DNA from 3 places in the Streptomyces sp. NPDC034103 genome. Region 1 is predicted to be linked to each of the others. Evidence: riboswitches for the same ligand, from Rfam matches in the RefSeq annotation. Region 1 holds a riboswitch; each other region holds the start of a gene.

Region 1 (4,598 bases):
GGTCACCAACCGGCTCGACGAGATCCCGCACGAGCTCGCCAACCCCTCCCGGCGGGCCGCCAAGGAGCTGTCCAGGACCCTGTTCCCGGCGGACCTGCGCATGTCGCGCCCGCGCCAGGGCACCGAGGACACCGTCCGCGCCATCGACTCCGCGGCCGTACGCGCCTTCTACGAGAAGCACGTCCGCCCCGCCACCGGCACCGTCGTGGTCGTCGGCGACCTCACCGGCATCGACCTCGACGCGCTGCTCGGTGACACCCTCGGTTCCTGGACCGGCTCCTCGGCCGAGGCGCGGCCGGTGCCGCCGATCACCGCCGACGACACCGGCCGGGTCGTCATCGTGGACCGCCCCGGCGCCGTCCAGACGCAGCTGCTGATCGGCCGGATCGGCGCCGACCGGCACGACCGCGTGTGGCCCGCCCAGGTGCTCGGCACGTACTGCCTCGGCGGCACCCTCACCTCCCGCCTGGACCGCGTCCTGCGCGAGGAGAAGGGCTACACCTACGGCGTGCGCTCCTTCGGGCAGGTCCTCCGCTCCGCCCCGGACGGCACGGGCGCCGCGATGCTCGCCATCAGCGGCTCCGTCGACACCCCGAACACCGGTCCCGCCCTGGAGGACCTGTGGACGGTGCTGCGCACCCTCGCCGCGGAAGGTCTCACCGACGCCGAGCGGGACGTCGCCGTGCAGAACCTCGTCGGGGTGGCCCCGCTGAAGTACGAGACCGCGGCGGCCGTCGCGAGCACGCTGGCCGACCAGGTCGAGCAGCACCTGCCCGACGACTACCAGGCCACCCTGTACCGGCAGCTCGCCGCCACCGGCACCGTCGAGGCCACCGCGGCCGCCGTGAACGCCTTCCCGGTGGACCGTCTGGTGACGATCCTGGTCGGCGACGCGTCCGCCATCAGGCAGCCCGTGGAGGCCCTCGGCATCGGTGAAGTCACCGTCGTCACGGCCGAGTAGGGGCACGCGCGCGTGGGAGCCCTGGTGACTTGAGTGTCACCAGGGCTCCTTAATGTCCGAATTGAAGGTCAGTCGCCTGTTTGCCCTGTGGGATGCGCTACAAAAGCCGTGATCCGTTTGGGGATTGAAAGTGGCCCCGTTTAGCGTCTTCCCGGCTGTCCGTCAGGCACTGCGCCGCGCCCGCGGCACCGGACAGCCATCGCCGAGTCCCCGTACGGCGCGAGCCAGGGGAGCCGGGGACCCATCCGTAGTCCCTGGGGTGAATCGGACGCCCGCGCGTGCCGCGAGGGGGTCCGTAGGAGACCTTCCTGCTCCGAACCCGTCAGCTAACCCGGTAGGCGAGAGGGAAGGAAAGGACCAGCCACTACATGGCGTTCACGCGCGCCACCGGGAAGCACCGTCGTCCCAGCAGGATGAAGCGCACCACCGCCCACGCGGCGGGGATCGCGGCCCTCACCACGACCGGTGTCATCGGCACCCTCGCCGCCCCGGCCCTCGCCGCGGAGCCCGCGGCCGAGCAGACCGGACTCACCCCGGTCATCACCCTCGGCGACTCGGTCGCCGCCCAGATCGACGCCCAGGCCGAGGCCCAGGAGCAGGCAGCCGTCGAGGCCGCCCAGCAGAAGGCCGAGGAGGAGGCACGCCGGCAGGCCGCCGCCAAGGCCAAGAAGGAGCGCGAGGCCAAGGAGCGCGCCGCCCGCGCGGCCGCCGAACGCAAGCGCCTGAACACCTTCGTCAGCCCGATCGCCGGCTCCTACATCTCCACCGGCTACAAGGCCGGCGGCGCGGTGTGGTCCTCCGGCAGCCACACCGGCGTGGACTTCCACGCCGCCAGCGGCACCTCCGTGGTCGCGGTCGGCTCCGGCACGGTCGTCGAGGCCGGCTGGGGCGGGTCCTACGGCAACAACGTCGTGATCAAGATGCACGACGGCACGTACACCCAGTACGGCCACCTGTCGTCCATCGGCGTCTCGGTGGGCCAGACGGTCACCCCGGGCCAGCAGATAGGCCTGTCCGGCGCGACCGGCAACGTCACGGGGCCGCACCTGCACTTCGAGGCCCGCATGACGGCGGAGTACGGCTCGGACATCGACCCCGTCGCCTACCTCCGTTCGCACGGTGTGAACGTCTGACGACGGACGCGAGACCTCTTCGGAACCCCGGCCCACCGGCCGGGGTTTCGTCGTTTCCGCCGCGCCGCTGTCCAAAAAATATCCATGGATTCCGGCCCGCCATCGGAAATTCCCGCTCTTTGCAATAGAGTCACTGAACACACGTCAATCGTCGACGTTTCACGGGGATTAAAGCGGAGGTCGGTCATGCGTATTCCGGCGCACTCGGTATGCACCGCGATCAGGGACGACATCGTCGCCGGTGTCTACGAGCGCGGCAGCCGGCTCACCGAGGAACTCCTCGCGCGCCGCTACGGCGTCTCCCGCGTCCCCGTCCGGGAGGCCCTGCGCACGCTGGAGGCCGAGGGGTTCGTGGTGACCCGGCGGCACGCGGGCGCGTGCGTGGCCGAACCGACCGAGCAGGAGGCGGCCGACCTGCTGGAGATGCGGATGCTCCTGGAGCCGCTCGGCGCCTCGCGGGCCGCCCAGCGGCGCACCGAGGCGCATCTGAAGGTGCTGCGTGGCCTGGTCAGGCTGGGGCAGGAGCGGGCCAGGCGGGGCAACAGCGATGACCTGCGGTCCCTGGGCGGCTGGTTCCACGAGACGCTCGCCCAGGCCTCCGGCAGCCCGGCGCTGGCCTCGGTGCTGACCCAGTTGCGCCACAAGATCTCCTGGATGTACGCGGTGGACGCGCCGGCCGACCCCGTCGAGTCCTGGGCGGAGCACGGCGCGATCGTCGACGCGGTGGGCCGCGGGGACGGGGAACGCGCGCGTGCGGTCACCGCGCTGCACACGGAGCGTTCGACGGCCGCCCACCGCCTCAGGTTCGGCTCCGCGGGAGACCGGCCCGAGCGTGTGAGGAACTCGCAACATCCCGTAAACACGCCGAGCCTGCGGCATTAACAAGAGGGCCGTATACAAAGGGGCAGTAATTCACGGGGGCCTATTTATGCTGCCTGCGCACGTGAATTCACCGAGTGCGTGCGGAGAAAAGAAAGGGCCCGTCCGATAATTCGGACGAGCCCTTCGGTCATGCCGTGATCAGACGGTCTCGGGGAGTTCCTCGAGACCCTCCGAGACCAGCTTCGCCAGCCGGTCGAGGGCGGCGTCCGCGCCCTCGGCGTCGGAGGCGAGCACGATCTCCTCGCCGCCCTGGGCGCCGAGGCCCAGAACCGCCAGCATGGAGGCCGCGTTGACGGGGTTGCCGTCGGCCTTGGCGATCGTCACGGGGATGCCGGAGGCCGTGGCGGCCCGGACGAAGATGGAAGCGGGGCGGGCGTGGAGGCCCTCGGCCCAGCCGACGTTGACGCGGCGCTCAGCCATGTGATGCTGCCCTTCGGTGTTCAGGGTTGTCTAGACCAGTTTCCCACAACGTGAAGCGTCTCCGGAGCGGACCTTCGTCCCGTCCGGGGTGAGTCGTCGGACCGCGGCCTCGGCCCGACGTCCGTCCCTCTCGCGATCCTGCCGCGTTCTCCACAGACTGCCTCGCGCCGTTGTCGTACGCGAGCCGTAACCTGGGGCCCATGCAGAGCTCGCCGGACCGGCACGAGTACCCCGCGCACTGGGAAGCCGACGTGGTGCTGCGCGACGGCGGCACCGCGCGCGTCCGCCCCATCACCGTTGATGACGCCGAGCGCCTGGTCAGCTTCTACGAGCAGGTCTCCGACGAGTCGAAGTACTACCGCTTCTTCGCGCCGTACCCTCGCCTGTCCGCCAAGGACGTCCACCGCTTCACGCACCACGACTTTGTGGACCGGGTGGGACTCGCCGCCACGGTCGGAGGCGAGTTCATCGCCACCGTACGCTACGACCGCATCGCCACCGATGGAACGCCCGCGTCCGCACCCGCCGACGAGGCCGAGGTCGCCTTCCTCGTCCAGGACGCCCACCAGGGCCGCGGCGTCGCCTCCGCCCTCCTCGAACACATCGGCGCCGTCGCCCGCGAGCGCGGCATCCGCCGGTTCGCCGCCGAGGTGCTGCCCGCCAACAGCAAGATGATCAAGGTGTTCACGGACGCCGGGTACACCCAGAAGCGCAGCTTCGAGGACGGCGTCGTCCGCCTGGAGTTCGACCTGGAACCCACCGACCGCTCCCTCGCCGTGCAGTACGCGCGCGAGCAGCGCGCCGAGGCGCGGTCCGTGCAGCGGCTGCTGGCGCCCGGCTCGGTCGCCGTGATCGGCGTCGGCCGTGCCCCCGGCGGGGTCGGCCGCGGCCTGCTCGACAACATCCGGGACGCCGGCTTCACCGGCCGCCTCCACGCCGTGAACAAGGCCTTCACCGACAAGGAGCTCGACGGGGTGCCCGCGTACCGTTCGGTGCGCGACATCGACGGCCCGGTCGACCTCGCGGTGGTGGCGGTGCCCGCCGAGCACGTCCCCCAGGTCGTCACCGAGTGCGGCGAGCACGGTGTGCAGGGCCTTGTGGTGATCTCCGCCGGGTACGCCGAGAGCGGCCCCGAAGGACGCGAGCGCCAGCGCGAACTCGTCCGGCACGCACGCGCGTACGGCATGCGGATCATCGGCCCC
Region 2 (4,598 bases), on a different contig from region 1:
TCCTTGCCCTCGAAGGAGTAGACGCCGTCCTTGTAGAACTCGGAGGCGGCGACGTCGAGCGCGAGGGCGATCTGCTCGCCGGGGGTGTAACCGGCCTCGTTGATGGCCTCGAGGATGAGGTCGAGGGCCTCGCGGTTGGAGCCGAGGTTCGGGGCGAAGCCGCCCTCGTCGCCGAGGCCGGTGGACAGGCCCTTGTTCTTCAGGACCTTCTTGAGGGTGTGGTAGACCTCGGTGCCCCAGCGCAGCGCCTCGGAGAAGGACTCCGCGCCGATCGGGGCGATCATGAACTCCTGGATGTCCACGTTGGAGTCGGCGTGCGAGCCGCCGTTCAGGATGTTCATCATCGGAACGGGCAGCAGGTGCGCGTTCGGGCCGCCCAGGTAGCGGAAGAGCGGGAGGTCGCTGGCCTCGGAGGCGGCGTGGGCGACGGCGAGGGAGACGCCGAGGATGGCGTTGGCGCCGAGCGAGCCCTTGTTGTCGGTGGCGTCCAGGTCGAACATCGCCTGGTCGATCAGGCGCTGCTCGGTGGCGTCGTAGCCGACCAGCTCCGGGCCGATCTGCTCGATGACCGCGAGGACGGCCTTCTCGACACCCTTGCCCTGGTAGCGGTTCGGGTCACCGTCGCGCAGCTCGATGGCCTCGAAGGCGCCCGTGGAGGCGCCGGAGGGGACGGCGGCACGACCGGTGCTGCCGTCGTCGAGGCCGACCTCGACCTCGACCGTGGGGTTGCCTCGGGAGTCCAGGATTTCCCGGGCTACGACGACGTCGATGGACGGCACGAGCATCTCCTTCTTGGGATGTGACACGGTCCGCCGGGACCGCGGTGGGTTCTGCGAGACCGAGCCTAACCGCCTCCGGGCGATCGGCCACCGCGTGGACCGCCCCGTGGACAGAACCGAGAGTAAATTGTTTCTGAACCGAACAAACTGACAGCGGCGTCCCGGCGGCCACACATGAAAGAAACCCCGCCCCGGTGCGTACGGGGGAACACGCACCGGAGCGGGGAGCCCGTGGGGACGGGGGGCCCTCACGAGGCCCTCGGCATGAGGACCGCGCACGTGAGGGCGCTGTGGTTCGGCCGGGACGCGGCTGTGTCCCTCTTACTTGAGGTGCAGCTGCTGGCCCGGGTAGATGAAGTCGGCGTCGCTGACGATGTCCTTGTTCAGCTTGAACACCTTCTGCCAGCCGCCCTTGACGTCGTGCTCCGCGGCGATGGAGCTGAGGGTGTCACCCGTGACGACCTTGTACTCGCCGTCGCCCTTCTTGACCTTCTTGCCGGTCGGGGTGGTGACGGTCTTCTTCGCGGCCGGACGCTCGGAGGAGCGGGAGGCCTGCTGCTCGGAGGAACGCGTGCCGGTGCTGGTGCTGTCGCTGCCGCTGTTGCTGCCGCTGTCGTTCGAGGACGAGCTGGAGCCGCCACCGGTGTAGCCGGCGCCGGACAGGCCCACGCCACAGCTCGGCCAGGCACCCTTGCCCTGGCTCGCGAGGACCTTCTCGGCGATCTCGATCTGCTGCGCCTTGGAGGCCTGGTCGGCGGTGGAGGCGTACGCCGTGCCGCCGTACGCGGCCCAGGTGGAGGCGGAGAACTGCAGGCCGCCGTAGTAACCGTTGCCGGTGTTGATGGACCAGTTGCCGCCCGACTCGCACTGGGCGACGGCGTCCCACTCGGAGGCGGTGGCGGCGGAGGCGTTGCCGGCCGCCATCAGCGGAGCGGCGATGGCGACACCGGTGACGCCGGCGAGCGCGGCGGCGCGGGTGGCCTTGGACGGACGACGGTGCTTGCCCTTGGCGGAAAACAGCATGGTGGATCCCCTCACCGACGCCTGCGAGGTGAGCTGTCGGGTTCGGGCCGGTTGAGTTGCCCGGCCGCACACCTCGCCTCTCGGCGCGCTGCGCGGCTCCACCCCAAGCCGGTTCCGGCGGCCTCTCGGCCATGAGACCCCGTGAGGCCTCAACTTCCGGACCCGGCACTTACCTTGGGTCCCCCGCTCCTGCCTACGGCGCTTGACGCGACGACTGTTCCCGTACGGCCGCTGGCAGGATTCGGCGTTGCGGCAGCCGGGGCTCGCGGTGACGAGCGGTGTTGACCGTAGACACGGAACCCGGGGGATTTCAAAGACGATCAGGGCTTCTGAGACTCATCCCACACTTTCACCAAGCCGGACATTTACGGCTAATTGGGGACGCGAACTCGCGGTTTCTGCTGGGGATTTCGCCCTATTCGCTACCGAGAGCAAGGGTCTGACCGGGCTCGATCGCGCTCGGGTCGGCACCGATGACCTGCTCGTTCGCGGCGTAGAGCCGGCGCCATCCACCGTCGAGCTCAAGGGAGTCGGCGATGGAGGCGAGCGTGTCGCCGGTCCGGACGGTGTACGAGCCCTCGTCGGCGCTCGCACCCCGGTGCCGGCCGGTGCCCTCGGAGGGGGCGACGAGGGCGCCGGTGTCCACCAGGTTCGAAGAACCGCCCTCTCGCCAGGAGTTGTCCGATTCGTCACTCTCGGTCGGCGCGGCGGACGAGCCGTCGGAGGACGGCGCACCACCCGAAGCGGGGCCGGAGTTGTCCGGCTTGGCGGACTTGTCCGCATCGGCGCCGGGCGACGGGGAGGCGCTGCCGGACGAGTCCTCCGTGTCGGCCGATTCCGACGAGTCGGATGAGTCGGATGAGTTGGACAGACCCGCCGATCCGGATGATTCGGATGATTCGGGCTGACCGGACGCGTCGGAGGCGCTGGAGGAGTCGCCGGAGTCGTCGCTCGCCGATGCCGACGGCGAACCGCCGGCGACGCCGGTGTCGACATCGGCCGAGCCCGAGTCCTCGCTGAGCCCGTGCAGCAGACCGCAGGTGCCCCAGACGCCGACACCCTGGTCCGCGAGGACCTTCTCGGCGACGGCTATCTGCTGGTTGCGGCTGGCGAGGTCGGGACTCGTGGCGTAGTCGAGGCCTCCGTACTTCTCCCAGTTCCTCTGGGAGAGGTCGAGCCCGCCGTAGTGGCCGTCGCCGTCGTTCGCGCTCCAGGAGCCGCCGGTCTCGCACTGGGCGACCTGGTCCCAGGTGTTCCCGTCCGCCGCGCTCGCCGCGCCCGCACCGAGCAGCGGGATCGCGATGGCGGAGCCGGTCACTCCGGCCGCGACGAGAAGTGCCGGAGCCTGACGGGGGCGACGGTGACGACCGTTCCCGGTGAGCATGGGGTGCCCTTTCGCGAGACGACAGTGCGGGCGCGGCGGGTGGATCGGGTCGCCGCGTTGATGCGAGAACGTATCGGCAGACGATCACTTGTCACAAGTTAATGCCGCACAGATCACGTGAAGATCACAGACTTGAGGGTGTGTCATGTTTGCGTCGGCCGACGCAAGGACCGCGGGGCAGGGGTGAGTTGCCCGCCGGCCTACCGAACGGGCGTGAACTCGACGGGCAGTGTGCGCAGTCCACGCATGATGAGACCCCCACGCCATCTCAGATCGGCCGGATCCACCGCGAGTCGGAGGTCCGGGAGCCGGGTGAGGAGCGTGGCCAGCGCGGTCTGGCCCTCGAGGCGGGCGAGCGGGGCGCCGAGGCAGTAGTGGATGCCGTGGCCGTACCCGAGGTGCTGGTTGTCCCGCCGGGAGAGGTCGAGGACGTCGGGGTCGGCGAACCGCTGCGGATCCCGGTCCGCCGCGGCGAGCACGACCAGGACGGGGTCCCCGGGGGCGATGTCCTGTCCGCCGATGGTGAGCGGCTGGGTGGCGAACCGCCAGGTGGCCAGTTCCACGGGGCCGTCGTAGCGGAGCAGTTCCTCGACCCCCGTCTCCAGCAGGTCGGTTCGGCCGGCAGCGAGGGAGTCCTGGAGCCGGGTGCGCTGCTCGGGGTGGGTGAGGAGGGCGTACGTGCCGTTGCCGATCAGGTTCACCGTGGTCTCGAACCCGGCGAAGAGCAGGATGAAGGCCATCGCCGCGGCCTCGTTCTCGGTGAGGTGCTCGCCGTGGTCGGAGGCGCGGATCAGTCCGGAGATGAGGTCCTCGCCGGGTGCGGGCTCGGCGGGAAGCCCTTCGCGCTTGCGGTGGATGAGCTCCAGGAGGTACCCGCGCATCTTCTTGACCGACCGCGCGACACCACCCCGTGGCCCTCCCCCGTGCCGGATCATCATGCCCGCCCAGTCCCGGAAGTCGTCCTGGTCCTCACGCGGGACGCCGAGCAGGTCGCAGATGGCGTAGATAGGGAGCGGGAAGGCGAAGTCGTGGATGAGGTCGGCGGAACCCTTCGCCGTGAACTGGTCGATGAGGTGGTCGGTGAGTTCCCGCACGCGCGGCGCGAACTCGGCGACCCGGCGGGGCGTGAAGGCCTTGCTGACCAGTCTGCGCAGCCGGGTGTGGTCCGGCGGGTCGATGTTCAGCAGATGCGTCATCAACTCCGCCTTGCGCTCACCGGGGATGCCGGTCTTGCCCTTGGCATGCGCGGGCTCGTCGTGGTGCGCCGGGTTCTTGCTGAGCCGCTGGTCGGCGAGGGCCTGCTTGGCATCGCCGTACCGGGTGACCAGCCAGGCCTCCACCCCGCTGGGGAGCCGGGTCCGGTGCACGGGGGCGTGCTCGCGGAGCCAGGCGTAGGCGGGGTAGGGGTCGGT
Region 3 (4,598 bases), on a different contig from region 1:
TCCTCCTCGTCGATCAGCTCGTTCTTGAGGTTGCTGATCTTGGCGCTGAAGGACTTGGGCGGGAACCGCTTGGGGTCGAGGTCCAGGTCGCGGCAGACCAGGGCCATCAGCCGCTTGCTGTCGGCGGCGTCGTAGATCGAGAACGACGACGTGAAGCCGAGCTTCTTGCTCTCCCGCCGCAGGATGCGCACGCACGCGCTGTGGAAGGTCATCACCCACATCGCGTTCGCGCGCGGGCCGACGAGCTGCTCCACCCGCTCCTTCATCTCGCCCGCGGCCTTGTTGGTGAAGGTGATCGCGAGGATCTGGCCCGGGTGGACGTCCCGCTCGGCCAGCAGATACGCGATGCGGTGCGTGAGCACACGGGTCTTGCCGGAGCCGGCGCCGGCCACGATGAGCAGCGGGGTGCCGGAGTGCTCGACGGCGGCGCGCTGGTTCTCGTTGAGCCCCTCGACGAGGGCTGCCGCGTCCAGGACCGGGCGGGCGGCGCCGTCGCGGTAGTAGCCGTCCCGGTCCGGTGGCACGTCGAACTTCCCGCCGAACAGATCGTCCGGAACGGGTTCCGGTCCGTGCTCGTCCTCGGGCGGCGGCGGGTGCTCCTCCTCGCGGCCCTTAGGGGCCTGGAGGTCCGCCAGGAAGCTGTCATCAAAGAGGCTGCTCATCGCTCTCCGAGTCTAGGGCTCCCCACTGACACCCCGCCGCCACCCCGAGAAGTCGCGGGAAAGACAGCCCGCGGGCCCGCGCACAGGACCTGACCGCCCCGAGGCCCCCTCGCCCTCCGTGACCGTCCGGCCACGGCTCGCGACCAGGCAGGCCGAGGCGCAGATCTTGCCGTCGGACCCGAAGACAGCAGATCTTGCCGTCGGACCCGAAGACAGCAGATCTTGCCGTCGGACCCGAAGGCAGGGGAAGACCCGAAGACAGGGGAAGACAGGGGCGGCGCACGCCCCACAGCTCGCCGTGAGCGGGCACAGGCGCCGGTCACGCCGCCCGGGCGACCGCGGCGCGGCGGGAAGCCGGCGGCCGGGCACGGCCACTCCGCCAGAAATGCGAACAAGCCCCGCCAGATCGGCCCGCATTGCCCGCGCCCTGCCGCGCCCCGCCCCAAGGTCACGAAAATGTATCGGGCATATCGACCATCAACCTTCACAGGGGCCACGCGAGTTGGCTACCGTGCCGGGCAGGCCGTACGACCCCCACCGGCGAACGTCGCCGGGCCGCGCGGCCTCCGCCGAGTCCGGTACGCCTCTCCAGGCAGCCGGAGCCGGGGACCCACACCGATCCGGGGTGAATCGGCCCCACTCCCCTCCGGGGACGGCCGTAGGGCACACCTTCCGAAGCACCCGCCCGAACCCGACAGCTAACTCGGTAGGCGGAGCATGGAAGGAGTCGCCGACCTTGGCGTCGCACCGCAAGTCGTCCGCCGCGGGAGGCATACGCACCCCCGCTCTCGCCACGGCCGCCCTCACCTCCGTGGCACTGCTCTCCCAGACGGCCACCGCCGCCCCCTCGACCGACGACAAGCCGAGCATCGAGGAGGTCGAGAAGAAGGTCGACGACCTCTACCGCCAGGCGGAGTCGGCGACCGAGAAGTACAACGCGACCAAGGAGAAGACCGCCAAGCAGCGCAAGGAGGTCGACACCCTCCTCGACGACGTCGCCAAGCGCACCCAGAAGCTCAACGAGGCCCGCGAGGAACTCGGCACCTTCGCCGCGGCCCAGTACCGCACCGGCGCCTCCGCGCCCGACACGGCGACCTTCCTGCTCGCGGACTCCCCGCAGGACTACTTCGACCAGACGCAGCTGATGGGCCGTATGACGTCCCGCCAGAAGGGCGCGGTCGACGACTACGTCACCGAGCAGGCCGCGACGATGAAGAAGCGTCAGGAGGCCACCCAGAGCCTCGAGACGCTCACCGACACACAGAGCGACCTCAAGACCGCCAAGGCGACCGTCCAGAAGAAGCTCTCCGACGCGCGCGAGCTGCTGTCGCGGCTGACCGCCGAGGAGAAGGCGCGGCTCGCGGCGATCGAGAAGGAGAAGCGGGAGGAGGCCGCCCGCAAGGCCGCGGAGCTGGCGAAGCAGCAGGCGGCGGAGCAGAAGGCGGCGAAGGAGGAGGCCGCGGCCCAGGGGGTGGCGAGCGGCTCGTCGTCCTCCTCCCCCTCGCAGACCACGGACCCCTCGCAGACCACAGACTCCTCGTACGCCACCAAGGCCGAGAAGGCGCTCGCCTACGCCCGCTCACAGATCGGCAAGCCGTACGTCTGGGGCGCCACCGGCCCCGACTCCTACGACTGCTCCGGCCTCACCCAGGCCGCCTGGAACGCCGCCGGCATCTCCCTGCCGCGCACCACCTACGACCAGGTGAACGCCGGCACCACGGTCTCCCTCTCCAACGCCCGGCCCGGCGACCTCGTCTTCTTCTACGACGATGTCACCCACGTCGGCATCTACATCGGCAACGGCAAGATGATCCACGCGCCGAAGCCGGGGGCGTACGTACGCGAGGAGTCCCTCTTCTACGACGGTGAGTCGGCGATCCACAGCGTGGTGCGGCCGGCCTGACGCGCGGCACGGCCGGCGATCCACAAGCGTGGTGCGGCCGGCCTGACGCGCGGCGCGGCCCTGGCGTCAGTGACCTCCCCGGTTCTCGACACAGGGCCCCTCGCCGGGCTGCGGCTCGGCGTAGACGCCGTGCACCTCGCCGGTCAGCTCGTCCTTCGTCACCCGCCCCGACACGCACACGACGCCCGTGTAGACGGCGTAGTAGCCGTTCCCCACGGAGACCCCGTGCTCCTCGCCGCAGCCGAGGCGCGCCAGCGCGGTCTCGACGCGCTCATCACTGAAGCTCCCGTACTCCCCCGAACCGCCCTCCTTCCTGACCTTCGCCAGCTCCGCGAGGATGAGTTCCGCCGACGCCTGCCCGCTGGCCTGCTGCTCCGCGCTGAGGGAGGTCCGCATGCGGTACGCGTGGTTGTCGGCGTAGTTCGGGGGCTGATCGATGTTCTCCTCCGGCGTGGCGGTGTCGGCACGGGGGCTCGGCGACGAGGGCACCGCCACGGGCGTCTTCGCGGCCTGGGCGCACCGGGGCGGGGGCGGATAGGAGGGCGAGGCGCTGCCCGAGCGCGCGCCGGGGCTCGACTCCGCCCCCACACCACCCTTCTGGCTTCCGCACGCCGTCACCGTGAGCGCGATGAGGGCGGCGACTACGGCGGCTGTGGCGGCCGGGGCAGCTGTGGCTGGTCTTCCGAAGGACATGGGCAGAGTCTCGCGGGGCGGAGGCCGAGTGTCATGAGCGCAACTACTCAGATCCCCGCCGCTGCTCCGCCCTCCTGGCCGGGCTTCCCCGAGGGCGGTCCCTGCCCGCACCCTCTGCGTGCGGCGCGCGCCCCAGTCCTGCCCGGCGCCCGCGCGCACTTCTCCGCGCACGCGCGCGTGCCCCGCCCTCGCCTCCTCCCGCGCTCCTTAGCATCGCCCCCATGTCCGGTCCCGCCGCTCACCTCCCGCGCTCCCCCCTCCGCGTCTGGTGGGCCCAGCGGCCGCCTGCCGCCGGAGCGGCCGTGATGGCGACCGGCATCCTGAGGTCCAGGGCACCGCGAGTACGAAGGCCCAGAGCACGAGACTCAGGTCCAGGGCACCGCGAGTACGAAAGCCCAGAGCACGAGACTCAGGTCCAGAGCACCGCCAGACTCACGTCCAGAGCACCGCGATGAAGATGTCCGCGATGGTCAGCGCGCCCACCAGCCCGAACAGCCCCTTCTCCACCTTCTCGTCGTCCCGCTTCACATAGACGAGGCCGAGGATCACCACCAGCAGGGCCAGCTTGATGCCGATCTTCACGTTGTTGACGGACTGGTCGTCCGCCTGGTTGAGGCCGACCAGGATCACCCCGGTGACCAGCATGGTGAGCGCGCCGTGCAGCATCGCCGGAACGAAGCGGGCGGTGCCCTGACCCATGGCCTTCATCTGGGTGAGGAAGCCGCCGAGCAGCGAGGCGATGCCGATGATGTGCAGGCCCACGAAGAGATGGATGAGTACGTCCATGGGGCCGGAGCCTAGTCAGAGGCGCTTGAGCCGCCCTACACCGCCCTGTCGTTTCCGTCACGATCTTGCATATATGCGCCCCATAGCACCCCGGCACCCCCATCCGTTCCGGAATCCGCACTTCGGTCATCACCCTGCGTGAAGTCGACGGCCCGAGAACGGAATCACGGTCGCATGCGGTCACCTGGCGATCCCCTCGGACCACTTCCGCGCATCCCGTTACCCCGGCGACACAGTGAGGTTTAGCGTCCTTCCCCAGGTGACCGGCTCCCCACCGCCGCCCGGGCCAGGGGCGGCAGTCGGACACCACCGCCGAGAAAATCCGGCGGCGGCCCGCTCCCCCTGTGCGGGCCGCCGCCGGACGCGTGAACCGCCCCGGGCGGGCCGTGCGTCCGCTTCCCCTGGCGCCCGTACGGCCCACAGCACGTCCGGGGCGGTCCCGCCCGAACCAGGCGGTCGTACGAAAGGACGTGCAAGTCCACGTGGCAGCGCACCGCAAGCCCAGGCAGCGCTCGGCCGGCGGCACCACGGCCCGTACCGCGGCGACGATCGCC

The links. Region 1 has a riboswitch for cyclic di-AMP ahead of ACZ56U_RS02685 (M23 family metallopeptidase). Riboswitches for the same ligand answer to the same signal wherever they lie in the genome.
Region 2: another riboswitch for cyclic di-AMP. It lies ahead of ACZ56U_RS16785 (transglycosylase family protein); the one in region 1 lies ahead of ACZ56U_RS02685 (M23 family metallopeptidase).
Region 3: another riboswitch for cyclic di-AMP. It lies ahead of ACZ56U_RS25570 (C40 family peptidase); the one in region 1 lies ahead of ACZ56U_RS02685 (M23 family metallopeptidase).

What each region holds. Positions count from the first base shown of each region.
Region 1 covers NZ_JBVISS010000001.1:609,454-614,051, reverse strand. The annotation lists gene ACZ56U_RS02690 (M16 family metallopeptidase) at 1-961, shown strand, start outside; cyclic di-AMP (ydaO/yuaA leader) riboswitch at 1,152-1,317, shown strand; gene ACZ56U_RS02685 (M23 family metallopeptidase) at 1,330-2,094, shown strand; gene ACZ56U_RS02680 (GntR family transcriptional regulator) at 2,281-2,976, shown strand; gene ACZ56U_RS02675 (HPr family phosphocarrier protein) at 3,115-3,396, opposite strand; gene ACZ56U_RS02670 (bifunctional acetate--CoA ligase family protein/GNAT family N-acetyltransferase) at 3,597-4,598, shown strand, end outside.
Region 2 covers NZ_JBVISS010000007.1:96,772-101,369, forward strand. The annotation lists gene eno (phosphopyruvate hydratase) at 1-779, opposite strand, end outside; gene ACZ56U_RS16785 (transglycosylase family protein) at 1,101-1,802, opposite strand; cyclic di-AMP (ydaO/yuaA leader) riboswitch at 1,806-2,013, opposite strand; gene ACZ56U_RS16790 (transglycosylase family protein) at 2,218-3,186, opposite strand; gene ACZ56U_RS16795 (cytochrome P450 family protein) at 3,387-4,598, opposite strand, start outside.
Region 3 covers NZ_JBVISS010000011.1:236,208-240,805, forward strand. The annotation lists gene pcrA (DNA helicase PcrA) at 1-662, opposite strand, end outside; cyclic di-AMP (ydaO/yuaA leader) riboswitch at 1,234-1,390, shown strand; gene ACZ56U_RS25570 (C40 family peptidase) at 1,399-2,565, shown strand; gene ACZ56U_RS25575 (hypothetical protein) at 2,632-3,258, opposite strand; gene ACZ56U_RS25580 (hypothetical protein) at 3,691-4,044, opposite strand; gene ACZ56U_RS25585 (C40 family peptidase) at 4,527-4,598, shown strand, end outside.